3 regions of the Kitasatospora sp. NPDC093102 genome follow, and region 3 is predicted to be linked to each of the others. Evidence: riboswitches for the same ligand, from Rfam matches in the RefSeq annotation. Region 3 holds a riboswitch; each other region holds the start of a gene.
What was found. Region 3 has a riboswitch for cobalamin ahead of AB0O11_RS12760 (HoxN/HupN/NixA family nickel/cobalt transporter). Riboswitches for the same ligand answer to the same signal wherever they lie in the genome.
Positions count from the first base shown of each region.

Region 1: linked by a shared signal. The riboswitch ahead of AB0O11_RS06855 (iron ABC transporter permease) and the one ahead of AB0O11_RS12760 (HoxN/HupN/NixA family nickel/cobalt transporter) in region 3 are both predicted to bind cobalamin.
Region 2: linked by a shared signal. The riboswitch ahead of AB0O11_RS06710 (ribonucleoside-diphosphate reductase subunit alpha) and the one ahead of AB0O11_RS12760 (HoxN/HupN/NixA family nickel/cobalt transporter) in region 3 are both predicted to bind cobalamin.

Region 1 covers NZ_JBFBFA010000003.1:260,338-264,130, forward strand. Annotated here, with positions in the region: gene AB0O11_RS06850 (ABC transporter ATP-binding protein) at 1-413, opposite strand, end outside; gene AB0O11_RS06855 (iron ABC transporter permease) at 437-1,501, opposite strand; cobalamin riboswitch at 1,624-1,763, opposite strand; gene sodN (superoxide dismutase, Ni) at 1,831-2,226, opposite strand; gene sodX (nickel-type superoxide dismutase maturation protease) at 2,503-2,865, shown strand; gene AB0O11_RS06870 (CGNR zinc finger domain-containing protein) at 2,879-3,460, opposite strand; gene AB0O11_RS06875 (amino acid ABC transporter ATP-binding protein) at 3,597-3,793, opposite strand, start outside.
Region 2 covers NZ_JBFBFA010000003.1:226,567-230,359, forward strand. Annotated here, with positions in the region: gene AB0O11_RS06710 (ribonucleoside-diphosphate reductase subunit alpha) at 1-1,364, opposite strand, end outside; cobalamin riboswitch at 1,557-1,716, opposite strand; gene AB0O11_RS06715 (glycosyltransferase family 39 protein) at 1,763-3,421, opposite strand; gene AB0O11_RS06720 (glycosyl hydrolase) at 3,418-3,793, opposite strand, start outside.
Region 3 covers NZ_JBFBFA010000007.1:126,291-130,083, reverse strand. Annotated here, with positions in the region: gene AB0O11_RS12770 (hypothetical protein) at 1-741, opposite strand, end outside; gene AB0O11_RS12765 (metalloregulator ArsR/SmtB family transcription factor) at 816-1,199, opposite strand; cobalamin riboswitch at 1,281-1,494, shown strand; gene AB0O11_RS12760 (HoxN/HupN/NixA family nickel/cobalt transporter) at 1,525-2,640, shown strand; partial or broken gene AB0O11_RS12755 (cupin domain-containing protein) at 2,672-2,827, shown strand; gene rpmG (50S ribosomal protein L33) at 2,891-3,055, opposite strand; gene AB0O11_RS12745 (aminopeptidase P family protein) at 3,470-3,793, shown strand, end outside.

The DNA.
Region 1 (3,793 bases), on a different contig from region 3:
GCCCGGACCTTGCGCAGCGCCTCGGCGCAGCGCTCCCCGTCCCCCTCGGCCGGGGCGCCGAAGCCGCGGCGGTGCGGCAGCCGGCCCATGGCGACCACCTCGGCCACCGTGAAGTCGAACTCGGCGGAGTGCTCCTGGGTCAGCGCGGCCACCCGGCGGGCCGTCTCGCGGGCGGTGAGGGCGTGCAGGTCGTCGCCGGCCAGCCGGACCACGCCGCCGGCCGGCTTCAGCACCCGGTAGACGCAGCGCAGCAGGGTCGACTTGCCGCTGCCGTTCGGGCCGACCAGCCCGACCACCTGCCCGGCGGCGGCTGCCAGGCTCACCTCGTGGACCAGCCGGGTGCCGGCCAGCTCCACCGAGACGGCGTCGACGGCGAGGTCCTGGGCCTGCGCCGGTCCGGTCGCACCGGTCATGCCGGCCGCCTCGGTCACGCCGGTCATCGGGTGCCTCCGAAGGCCTGGCCGCGGCGGCGCATCATCACCAGGAAGGCGGGCACGCCGAGCACCGCGGTGAACACCCCGACAGGCAGTTCGGCGGGTGCCAGCAGGGTGCGCGAGGCGATGTCCACCCAGACCAGCAGCAGCGCCCCGGCGAGCGGCGCGATCACCAGCACCCGGCGGTGCCCCGCGCCGACCAGCATCCGCGCCAGGTGCGGCACCAGCAGCCCGACGAAGCCGATCGCCCCGCTGACCGCGACCACGGTGCCGGTGACGGCGGCGGTCACCACGAACAGCTCACGGCGCAGCCGGTCCGGGTCCACGCCGAGCGAGGCGGAGGTCTCGTCGCCCATGGCGAGCGCGTCCAGCCGCCCGGCGGCGCAGGTCAGGTGGACGAGGCCGGCCAGCACCGTGACGGCGGCGATCGGCACCTTGCCCCAGGTGGCGCCGCCGAGGCTGCCGAGCAGCCACATCATGGCGTCCCGGGCGGCCTCGCCGCGGTCGGCGGCGAAGACCATCAGGGTGGTGGTGGCGGAGAAGCCGTAGGACAGGGCGGTGCCGGTGAGCACCAGGCGCAGCGGGGTGAGCCCGTACGCGGTGCGGGCGGCGAGGTAGACCAGCGTCATGGCGGCCAGTGCGGAGCCGAAGGCGGAGGCGGAGACCGCCCACACCCCGAGCGAGGCGAAGGCGCCGAACAGCAGCACGGCGTTGGCGCCGACGGCCGCGCCGGAGGAGATGCCGAGCACGAAGGGGTCGGCCAGCGCGTTGCGCACCAGCGCCTGGACGGCGACCCCGCAGGCGGCGAGACCGGCGCCGACCACGGCGGCCAGCACGGTGCGCGGCAGCCGGATCTCCCAGACGATCGCGTACGCGGCCGCCTCGCCGGCGTCCAGCCGGCCGCCCGTCAGCCCGGCGCCCAGCAGTCGCAGCACGCGGGGCAGGCCGAGCCCGGAGGAGCCGAGGGCGACCCCGCAGACCAGCGAGAGCAGCAGCGCGGCGGCGAGGCCGGCGGCGAGCGGGACGACGGGTATTCGACGAGCGGGCGGGCCGACTGCACGGTTCACGGGTGCGCCTTGCCTCGGGCCGCGGGTGCGCCGGGGCGGGCGCGGGCCGGAGGCGTGCCGGGGCGCCGTTCCCCTCGCAGTCCGCGGCGAGTTGTCGGGAGGTCGGCGACCGAGGGCGATCGGGCTGGCGCGGTCGTACGGGCTGGTACGGGCCGTGCTCACCGTTGCGGGTCAGCGCCGGATTCACACCGGACTTCCCCCTCGGACGCCCTGGCAGCATAACAGCCGCTCAGGGCAGGCAACCCTTACCGCGTCGGACCGGACGTGAACGCACGACCGCCCCCGTCCGGCGGTGCGGACGGGGGCGGCCGGGTGGCGACGCGTCAGGCTCAGGCCTGCTTGGTCTCCCAGAAGATCTTGTCGACCTCGGCGATCAGGTCCAGCAGGGCCTGGCCGGTGGCCGGGTCGGTGGACGCCTTGGCGGCCGAGGCGGCCTTCAGGGTGTCGTTGATCAGCTGGTGCAGCTGCGGGTACTTCTCGAAGTGCGGGGCCTTGAAGTAGTCGCTCCACAGCACCGAGATGTGGTGCTTGACGGCCTCGGCGCGCTGCTCCTTGATGATGATGGCGCGGGCGCGGAAGTGCGGGTCCTCGTTGGCCTGGTACTTCTCCTGGGTGGCCTTGACCGACTCGGCCTCGAGCTTGGCCTGCGCCGGGTCGTACACGCCGCAGGGCAGGTCGCAGTGGGCGTGGGCGGTGGCGCGCGGTGCAAACAGACGAGAGAACATGGGAGTCCTTCCTTAGATCGTCTTCCCGCGCCCGAGATTACCCTTCCGCCCTCCCGGTTTCGCGGTCGGGCGGCGGGCCTAGGGCAAAAGACGGACCCGGAAACGGGGTATTCCGGACATCGAGCAGGTGGCGGTCCGTGCGGCAGACTGGGGGCGGGCGGATCGGGAGGAGGAGTCGTGGCGCGGAGCACGCGGCCGGAGGGCGCCGGAGCCGGGAGGCAGGGCCGGGACGGTGGCGCGCTGCCGTTCGGGCTGGTCGACGTGGCGGGGCCGTCGATGGTCCCGACCCTGCGCGAGGGCGACCAGCTGCTGGTCCGCTACGGCGCGCCGATCCGGCCGGGCGCGGTGGTGGTCTTCCGCCACCCGTTCCAGCAGGACCTGCTGGTGGTGAAGCGGGCCGCCGAGCGCCGGGCCAAGGGCTGGTGGCTGCTCTCCGACAACCGCCCGGTGGACAGCGACAGCCGCAGCTACGGCGCCGTCCCGGACGAGCTGGTGCTCGGCCGGGCGCTGCTGCGGCTGCGCCCGAGCCCGGCCTGGCTGGCGCCGGGGCGACGGCTGGAGCGGCTGCTGCTCGCCCCGCGGCTGGCCCGGGTGCCGGGCCTGGCCCGTCGGCTCGGCGTCTGGGTGGAAGAGGTCTAGGGCGCGTTCCCGGCTAGGCGCGGGCCGCGGCTTCCGCCTCCTGGCGCTTGCGGGCCCGGTAGGCGGCCACGTTGGCGCGGGTCGCGCAGCGGTCCGAGCAGTAGCGGCGGGAGCGGTTGGTCGAGGTGTCCAGGTAGGCGTTGCGGCAGGGCGCGGCCTGGCAGATGCCGAGCCGGTCGGCGCCCAGCTCGGTCAGGTGGACGGCCAGGCCCATGCAGGCGACGGCGCTGAAGTGCGCGGTGGCGGTGGGCGAGTTGTCGGCCAGGTGCAGGTGCCAGCGCGGCCGCCCGGCGTCGTCCAGGTGGTCGTGCCCGGAGATCAGCGGGCTGACGGGGTACTCCATCAGCAGGCTGTTCAGCAGGTCGACGCCGCGGACCTCGTCGCCGTCGGCGGCGGCCTCGAAGACCCCGCGCAGCCGGGTCCGCACCGCCCGCAGCCGGGGCAGGTCGGACTCGTCGGCGAGGGCGGCGGCCCGCGAGGAGTCGGAGAACAGGCCGCGCACCGCCTCCACGGAGGTCAGCGTGTCGGTGCCGCGCTCGGGCTCCTCGGTGTTCACCAGCCGAACGGCGAGATCGGCGTAGGCGGCGAGCTCCACAGGGGTCCTTCCAGGATTTGGTAACGGGCTGACTCCCTCCAGCCTATTACCTGTGCGGGGGCTCCGACCTGTTGCCCGGGTCGGGAAAGTGTCGGCGCCCGGCAGGACGGGCCTGCCGGGCGCCGACGGTACGGGCTCAGAGCACCTTGGACAGGAAGGCCCTGGTGCGCTCGTGCTGGGGGTCGGTGAGCACCTCGCGGGGGTTGCCGGACTCGACCACCACCCCGCCGTCCATGAACACCAGCGCGTCGCCGACCTCGCGGGCGAAGCCCATCTCGTGGGTGACGACCACCATGGTCATGCCCTCCTCTGCGAGGCCGCGCATGACGTCGA
Region 2 (3,793 bases), on a different contig from region 3:
AGGTTGACCGAGCCCAGGTTGCAGACGGCGGTCTCGGAGTCGTCCGTGACCTCCAGGATCTCCGTGCACAGGTTGGAGGAGTGCACGGTGCGGCCCGGCAGCGCGGTCTGGTTGGCGGCGCGGTTGGAGGCGTCCTTGAAAGTCATCCAGCCGTTGCCGGTCTGCGCGAGGGTGCGCATCATACGGGCGTACAGGGTCTGCGCCGGGATGGTGCGGACGGCCTTGCCGGCCAGCTCGGCCTTGCGGTACGCCTCGTCGAAGTCGGCGCCCCACAGATCGACCAGCTCCGGCACGTCGGCCGGGGAGAACAGCGACCAGTCCTCGTTGGCGTTGACCCGGCGCATGAACTCGTCCGGGATCCAGTGCGCCAGGTTGAGGTTGTGGGTGCGGCGCGCCTCCTCGCCGGTGTTGTCGCGGAGCTCCAGGAACTCCTCGATGTCGGCGTGCCAGGTCTCCAGGTAGACGCAGGCCGCGCCCTTGCGGCGGCCGCCCTGGTTGACGGCGGCGACCGAGGAGTCGAGGGTGCGCAGGAACGGCACGATGCCGTTGGACTTGCCGTTGGTGCCGCGGATCAGGCTGCCGCGCGAGCGGATGCGCGAGTAGGACAGGCCGATGCCGCCGGCGTGCTTGGACAGCCGGGCGATCTGCGCGTAGCGGTTGTAGATCGAGTCCAGGTTGTCCAGCGGGGAGTCGAGCAGGTAGCAGCTCGACATCTGCGGGTGGCGGGTGCCGGAGTTGAAGAGCGTCGGCGAGGAGGTCAGGTACTCCAGGCGGCTCATCAGGCCGTACAGCTCGGCCACCTCGCGCACCGACTGCTCGCTGTCGCCGACCGCCAGGCCGCAGGCGACGCGGAGCAGGAAGTGCTGCGGGGTCTCGATCACCTTGCGGGTGATCGGGTGGCGCAGCAGGTAGCGGGACTGCACGGTGCGCAGGCCGAAGTACTCGAAGCGGTCGTCGCCCGCGGCGTCGACCAGCCCGTCCAGGGCGGCGGCGTGCTTGGCGACGAAGGCCGCGGTGGTGTCGCCGATCAGGCCCTCGGCGTGGCCGACGGCGATCGAGGCGGAGAAGGACACCGAGCCCTGGCTGGTCGCCTCGTCGACGATCTCCAGCGCGAGCAGGCGGGCGGCCAGCTTCGAGTACTGGGGGTCCTCGGCGATCATCGACGCGGCGGCGTCCACGGCCAGCCCGCGCAGCTCGGCGAAGTCCGAGCCGGCGTGGCGGCCGCGCAGCGCGGCGGCGGCGACATGGCCGGGGTCCACCTCGGTGAGGTCGGTGCTGCGGTCGGTGAGCAGCCGCAGCAGGGCGCCGCCGGGGTCGGAGACCGTCGGGTCGGTGAAGGCGGTACCGGAGCCCTGGGCGGGCAGGGTGGCTGAGGCGGCGATGGTCAAGGCGCTCTCTCCTGGCGGCGATCGGCGGCGGTGATCGGGGGCACCGGGCCGATCTGGGCAGGGGAGCACGGCGCGAACGCAGACGGCGTCGCGCGACGGTGACTCCCCGGCCCGCCCGCGAGGCCCGGAGGGGGTACTGCTGGTGCCGGCGCGGCCTCTGCGGGAGGGCCGTGGCGCACACTGTTCGGCAGGTCATCGGACTCGCGGGTACGGCTGCTGGAGCCGCCCGCACACCGCTGCGGGGCAGTCCCGGATTCGCACCGGGTTCCCCTGCATCGACAGCAGGAGTGAGCATACATGTAGTGCCGCCGGACTGCGGCGGCACCATATGTTGTGCCTGTCGTGTCGCGGATGTGCGTAGGCCGGGCGGCCGGTCAGTGCTTGAGATAGACCTTGTACGTACTCGAATCGCCGGTCGGCGACGTGAATTGGGCGACCAGCCGGTAGTGCCCGGCGACGGCCAGGGCCTCGCTCAGGGCCCGGTCGGTGGCCCTCGGCGCGGTGCTGTCGAGGACGACCATCGTGAACCAGCCGTCCCGGATCGCGGCCACGCTGCCGTCGTCGCCGTGATGCTCGACCCCGGCCCCGTCGCGGTACTCCGTGCCGGTGCGCGCGGAGACCCACTGCTCGGGCTTGGAGACGCTGCCGAGGTAGTACTCGGCGAGTCCGTCGACCTCGGTGAGGTAGCGGCCCTGGGGCTGCGTGTGGGCCCGCAGGACGGCCAGCAGGCGGCCGGAGTCGGGCCCGTTCTGGTAGCGCAGGGCGGACTGCTCCAGGCCGAGGGCGAGCAGGGCGACCCAGACCAGGATGCCCAGCTGGGGATGGCGGAAGTGGGCACCGACCAGCCGGGTCAGGCCGACCCCGGCGAGCGGGGCGGCGAGCAGCATGCCGTAGCCGAGGTGGCGGAACAACGCGCCGGAGGTGCCGGTCCACAGGTGGGCGGCGGGGATCAGCAGGGCCGTGACGGTCAGGGTGGCCCCGAGCAGGGCGCGCCGGCTCCGGGAGGTGGGGACGGCGTCCTTCTCCGGTGCGTCGTGCTCGTTCATCTGCTCGCGGCGCGCGTAGGCGATGGTGCCGGCCACCGCGAGGACGGTGAACAGGCCGGCCCACTGGAGCGTGCCGAGCAGGATCGAGCCGGTGGAGCCGGGGGCGTTGCCCTGCGAGGGCGACCATCCGGCGACCTTGCCCAGGGTGCCGAACGGCAGCAGCAGGACGAGGGTGCCGAGGGCCGCCAGCAGCGCGCGCACGGCGGCCGGGCCGGCCCGATGGTACGGCCGGGCGCAGGCGAAGGCGAGAGCGACCAGCGCGGGGACGGCGAAGGCCGCGGAGTAGGCCACGGCGCAGGCCAGTGCCGTGGGTGGGGCGGCGAGCAGGGCCATGGCCGGGTGGCGGCGGGCGGTGAACACCGTGGTCCAGGCCGCGACGGCGACCAGCAGGACGGCGAGGGACTCGGGCGCGGCGTAGAAGCCGACCACGACGGTGGACTGGAGGACGGCGTACACGGCTATGGCGCAGATGGCGACCCGCTCGTTGAACAGCCGCCTGGTCAGCGAGTACAGCAGCACCGTGGTCAGCAGCGCGAAGCCGAGGCTGAGCAGCCGGGTGCCCCAGATGCCGTTGGCGTCGGCGGCGGCGCCGGCCAGCGGCGGGTAGAGCCAGGGCGAGCCGTGCACCCGGTCGACCAGGTCGGTGGTGACCGGGGTGCCGTGCAGCAGGTGGGCCAGCTGCTGGCGCCCGACGACCATGGCGGCCGCCTCCTCGGGGTGCGCGGCGGCCAGCAGGCGCAGCGAGAGTGCGGCCTGGACGGTCAGGACGGCGCCCAGCAGGCCGCGGGCGATCCAGCGGCGGCGGGGGCTGGGGCCCGGGTCCCAGCCGATCGCGGGGACCTGCGGGATGGTGTACGGGGCCAGCTCGACGCCGTCGGGGTTGTCGACGGGCACGGGCGTACGGGGCTCCGGGCCGTCCGGCGGGGGGACGTCCGACACCGGGCCGGCGGGGTGCTTCGGGGTGGGGGAGAGGTCGCTGGTCATCATGGGTTCCGGATGTCGAAGCCGTAGCGGGGGGCGGACACCCGCTTCTTGAAGGCGGCGAGGGTGTCCGGAACGGTCTCGACCCGCCAGTCCGCCCGCTTGATCATGTTGAACCAGATGAAGCCGACGATGTCGTCGTGCGCCTCCATCCCGGAGAACAGCTGGTCGACGAAGGCCTGTTGGTGCCTGCCCTGCTCGGCGGCGGTCTCGCTGATGAAGAAGGGCTTGTTGCAGAAGGTGCGGATCTCGGCCATGGTCGGGCCGTACAGGGCCTCGAAGGTCTTGGGGCCGTCGTTGGTGAAGTAGCCGGTCATGCCGGCCCAGTCGACGTAGGTGTCGCCGGGGTAGTACGGCGCCAGGCGGGTGTTGGGCGCG
Region 3 (3,793 bases):
GCTCCACACGTTGGGGTGCAGGACGACGGCCACCGTGTACTCGTCGGCGGGCAGTTGGCGGACCAGCCGCTGGGGCAGGTCGGGACGGCTGCCGAATAACGAGTGCTCGCTCCAGGTGGAGCTGACGACGACGAGCCGTCGGTCGCCGGTGGCGCCGAGCGCGGCGCGGTAGCCGTCGCGGGAGCGCCGGCTGCCGAGCATCCGGTCGAAGCACGGGTCGCCGACCACCTTGGCGACGTCGAGCGCCTCGGGGCAGGAGATCCGCAGCCGGTCCAGCTGTTCGGGGTGGGAGAGGCCGAGGACGTCCACGAACACCCGTCCGCGGTGGGTGAGTTCGTTGCGGGACAGGCCGGCGGCGCTGATCGTGTCGCCGGTGGACTCGGTGACCAGGCGGTTGTAGCCGGCGCCGTGCGGGAGGACGACGAGGCGGGCGTCCAGGCGGTGCATGGAGGAGTGGACGGCGCAGGCGACGGCCAGGTCGAAGTGGCGGCGGACGGCGTCCTCCCAGTCCAGCACGGTGAAGCCGGGCAGGCCGTGGAGGTACTCGTCCAGGGCGCGGTCGGCGAAGGCGGAACCGGGGTTGACGGTGAAGTAGAGGTCGATGCCGTGCGGGCCCAGCAGGGAGAGGACGTCCAGGACCCGGGTGGCGGAGGTGAGGGTGCGGGCGACCGCCAGCACGCGGGCCTTGACCGGGTCGGTGTTCCAGCGGTCGGCGGGCCAGGCGTGGGGGTGGGACGGCACACCATGATCGTACTGGCAGGGGCGGCCTCCGGCGCGCCGCGCCCTTCCCGGGAATCGGCCGGCCCGAGGGGGAGTCAGCCCGCGGCCGCGCTGGGTTCGTGGTGCTCGGCGGCGGCGCACTCGTCCAGGAGGGGGCGCATGGCGTCGTCCACGAGCCGGTAGCGCACCACTCGTCCGTCTCGGTCGCCGGTGACCACGCCGGCCGTGCGGAGCAGCCGCAGGGCCTGGGAGACGGCGGGGTCGCGCATGCCGGTGGCGACCGCGAGGTCGGTGACGGCGAGCGGGCCGGCCCGGTGGAGGGCCAGCAGCAGGGCGAGCCGCCCGGGGTCGGCGAGCAGGGAGAACCGCTCGGCCCAGGACCGGACGTGCGCGGGGTCGCCGATCGCGGCGATGGCCTCGCAGACCCGGTGCCCGTCGATGGTGCGGTGGCCCGCGCGGTCGGCCGGTACGAGATGCATGCGGACATTCTTGCAGGCGGATCCCTGTGATCCTGGACACCTGCGCAGGTGCGCAGCCTTGCACGGGTCGGGCCCGGCCCCTACGGTGTAGCCCGCCGTGGTGCTCGGGAAGACCGGTGACGGACCCTCAGGGGTCCCAGCCCGGAGCGGCCCTCGCCACTGTGATCGGGTCGTTCCTCCGCCTGCGGAGGAACGTCGGCCGTACCCACGGAGCCACTGGGCGCCTCGCGCGCCTGGGAAGGCGGGTACGGGCGTCCCGTAAGCCAGGAGACCGGCCACGGCATCTCACGAGGTTTTCCACGAGGTGCTGGAGCGTGATCTGCAGATGACCCTGCCCGAAACCGTTGCCGCCGGGGCGAAGACGGCCCCTTCCGTCCTGCCCGCCTTCAGATGGCGGCGCGAGGACACCGTCCGTACGGCCGGGTTGATGACGGTGATCCTGGCCATGCACGTGGTGGCCTTCGGAACGCTGATCTTCCTGGTCGCACCCGAGAAGTACGCGGTCGGCACCCAGGTCTTCGGGGTGGGCCTGGGCATCACCGCGTACACCCTCGGCATGCGGCACGCCTTCGACGCCGACCACATCGCGGTGATCGACAACACCACCCGCAAGCTGATGGCGGACGGCAAGCGGCCGGTCTCGGTGGGCTTCTGGTTCGCCCTCGGGCACTCCTCGATGGTGGTGCTGATGGCCGCCCTGGTGGCGGGCGGCGCGCAGTTGGCGAACACGCTGATGGACGACGAGTCGACCACCCACAAGTGGCTCGGGATGGTCGGCACGACGGCCTCCGGCGCGTTCCTCTACCTGATCGGCGCGCTCAACCTGGCGGCGCTGCTCGGCATCCTCAAGGTGTTCCGGGCGATGCGGGCCGGGCGGTTCGACGAGGAGGAGCTGGAGGCGCACCTCGACTCGCGCGGCTTCATGGCCCGGGTGCTGAACCGAGCGACCCGTTCGATCACCCGGCCGGGGCAGATGTTCCCGGTGGGCATGGTGCTGGGCCTGGGCTTCGACACCGCGACCGAGGTCACCCTGATGGTGATGGCCGGCTCGGGTGCGGCCTCCGGCCTGCCCTGGTACGCGATCGTCTGCCTGCCGCTGCTGTTCGCGGCCGGGATGAGCCTGTTCGACACCCTGGACGGGACGTTCATGAACTTCGCGTACCAGTGGGCCTTCGCCAACCCGGTCCGGAAGGTGTACTACAACCTGACCATCACTGGTCTGTCGATCGCGGTGGCCTTCATCATCGGCACCATCGAGCTGGTCGGGGTGCTGCACGAGAAGCTCGATCTGACCGACCCGGTCTCCGGGTTCATCGCGGACATCTCGCTGGACAACGTCGGCTACGCCATCGCCGGGCTGTTCGTGGTGGTCTGGGCGATCGCGATCGGGTACTGGAAGCTCGCCCGGGTCGAGCAGCGCTGGACGCCCGAGAACTCGTGACTCAGGCGGCCGCGAGCAGCAGCGTGCCCGCGACGGCGAGCTGACCCTGGTCCACGACGGTGCGGACCATCCGGTGCCGGCCGGCGGCACGGTCTCCTTCGACGCCTCGTACGCGCACGTCTACCGCAATACGGGGGAGCGGGTGCTGCGGCTGACCATGGTGGTCTCCGTCCCGCCGCCGCGCTGAGCCGTCGAGCGGACGGAACGGCGCCTCCCCGGGCTCGGGGAGGCGCCGTTCGTGTGTGCGGGGTCAGCGCTCCTCACGGAAGTCGACGTGCCGGCCGGCCGCCGGGTCGTACTTGCGCAGGACCATCCGGTCCGGGTCGTTGCGGCGGTTCTTGCGGGTCACGTACGTGAAGCCGGTGCCGGCGGTGGAGCGGAGCTTGATCACCGGGCGCAGTTCGCTGCGGGCCATCGGGCGTCCTCCTGGGGTCCGGGGTGCCGGGTCTCGTGCGTCGGGCCGGGACCGTACACCGAAATGGAAGCCATTTTCGTGCATTCCAACGCGAGCCCGGCCCTGCCCATTCCCGGACGCCAGGAAGCGTCCATGTCCGCCCACCGGCTGCCGGCCCGGCTTCGGCAGCACGATCCCGCACCGCCGCGGGGCCCGTTCGACCCGGACGAGTGGTGAACGAGTGGTGACGAACGGTAGCGGGCGGTGAGGGGTGGGCACCGCCGAGGCTCGGGGTGCGGCGCGCGGGGGAGCGGGGGCCACGGCGCGTGTCCGGTAGTGACGGCGCGGTCGCGCAGGGGGCGCGCAAGGGGCACCGGGGGTTCTGTCGGGGGTGCTCGGCGGGCGGTTCGGGCCGGGGGTTCGTAGGCTCGACGCATGGCGGATGCGTACGCGGGGCGGCGGGAGCGGGTGAGGGAGCACTGCAGTGCGGCCGGGGCCGACGCGGCGCTGATCACCCGTGCGGCGAACGTGCGGTACCTGACGGGCTGCGCGCCCTGCGGGGCGAGCCTGCTGCTGACCAGGGAACGGGCGCTGCTCGCGCTGCCGGACGACCTGCCGCCGGACGACTCCGGGGAGCACCTGATCGCTCCGGACATCACCCGGATGCCGGTGGCGGCCGGCTCGGACACCGCGCTGGCCGCCGCGGCCGCCGCCGCGCGGGCCGGGGTGTCGGGCCTGGCGGTGGAGGAGCACGACCTG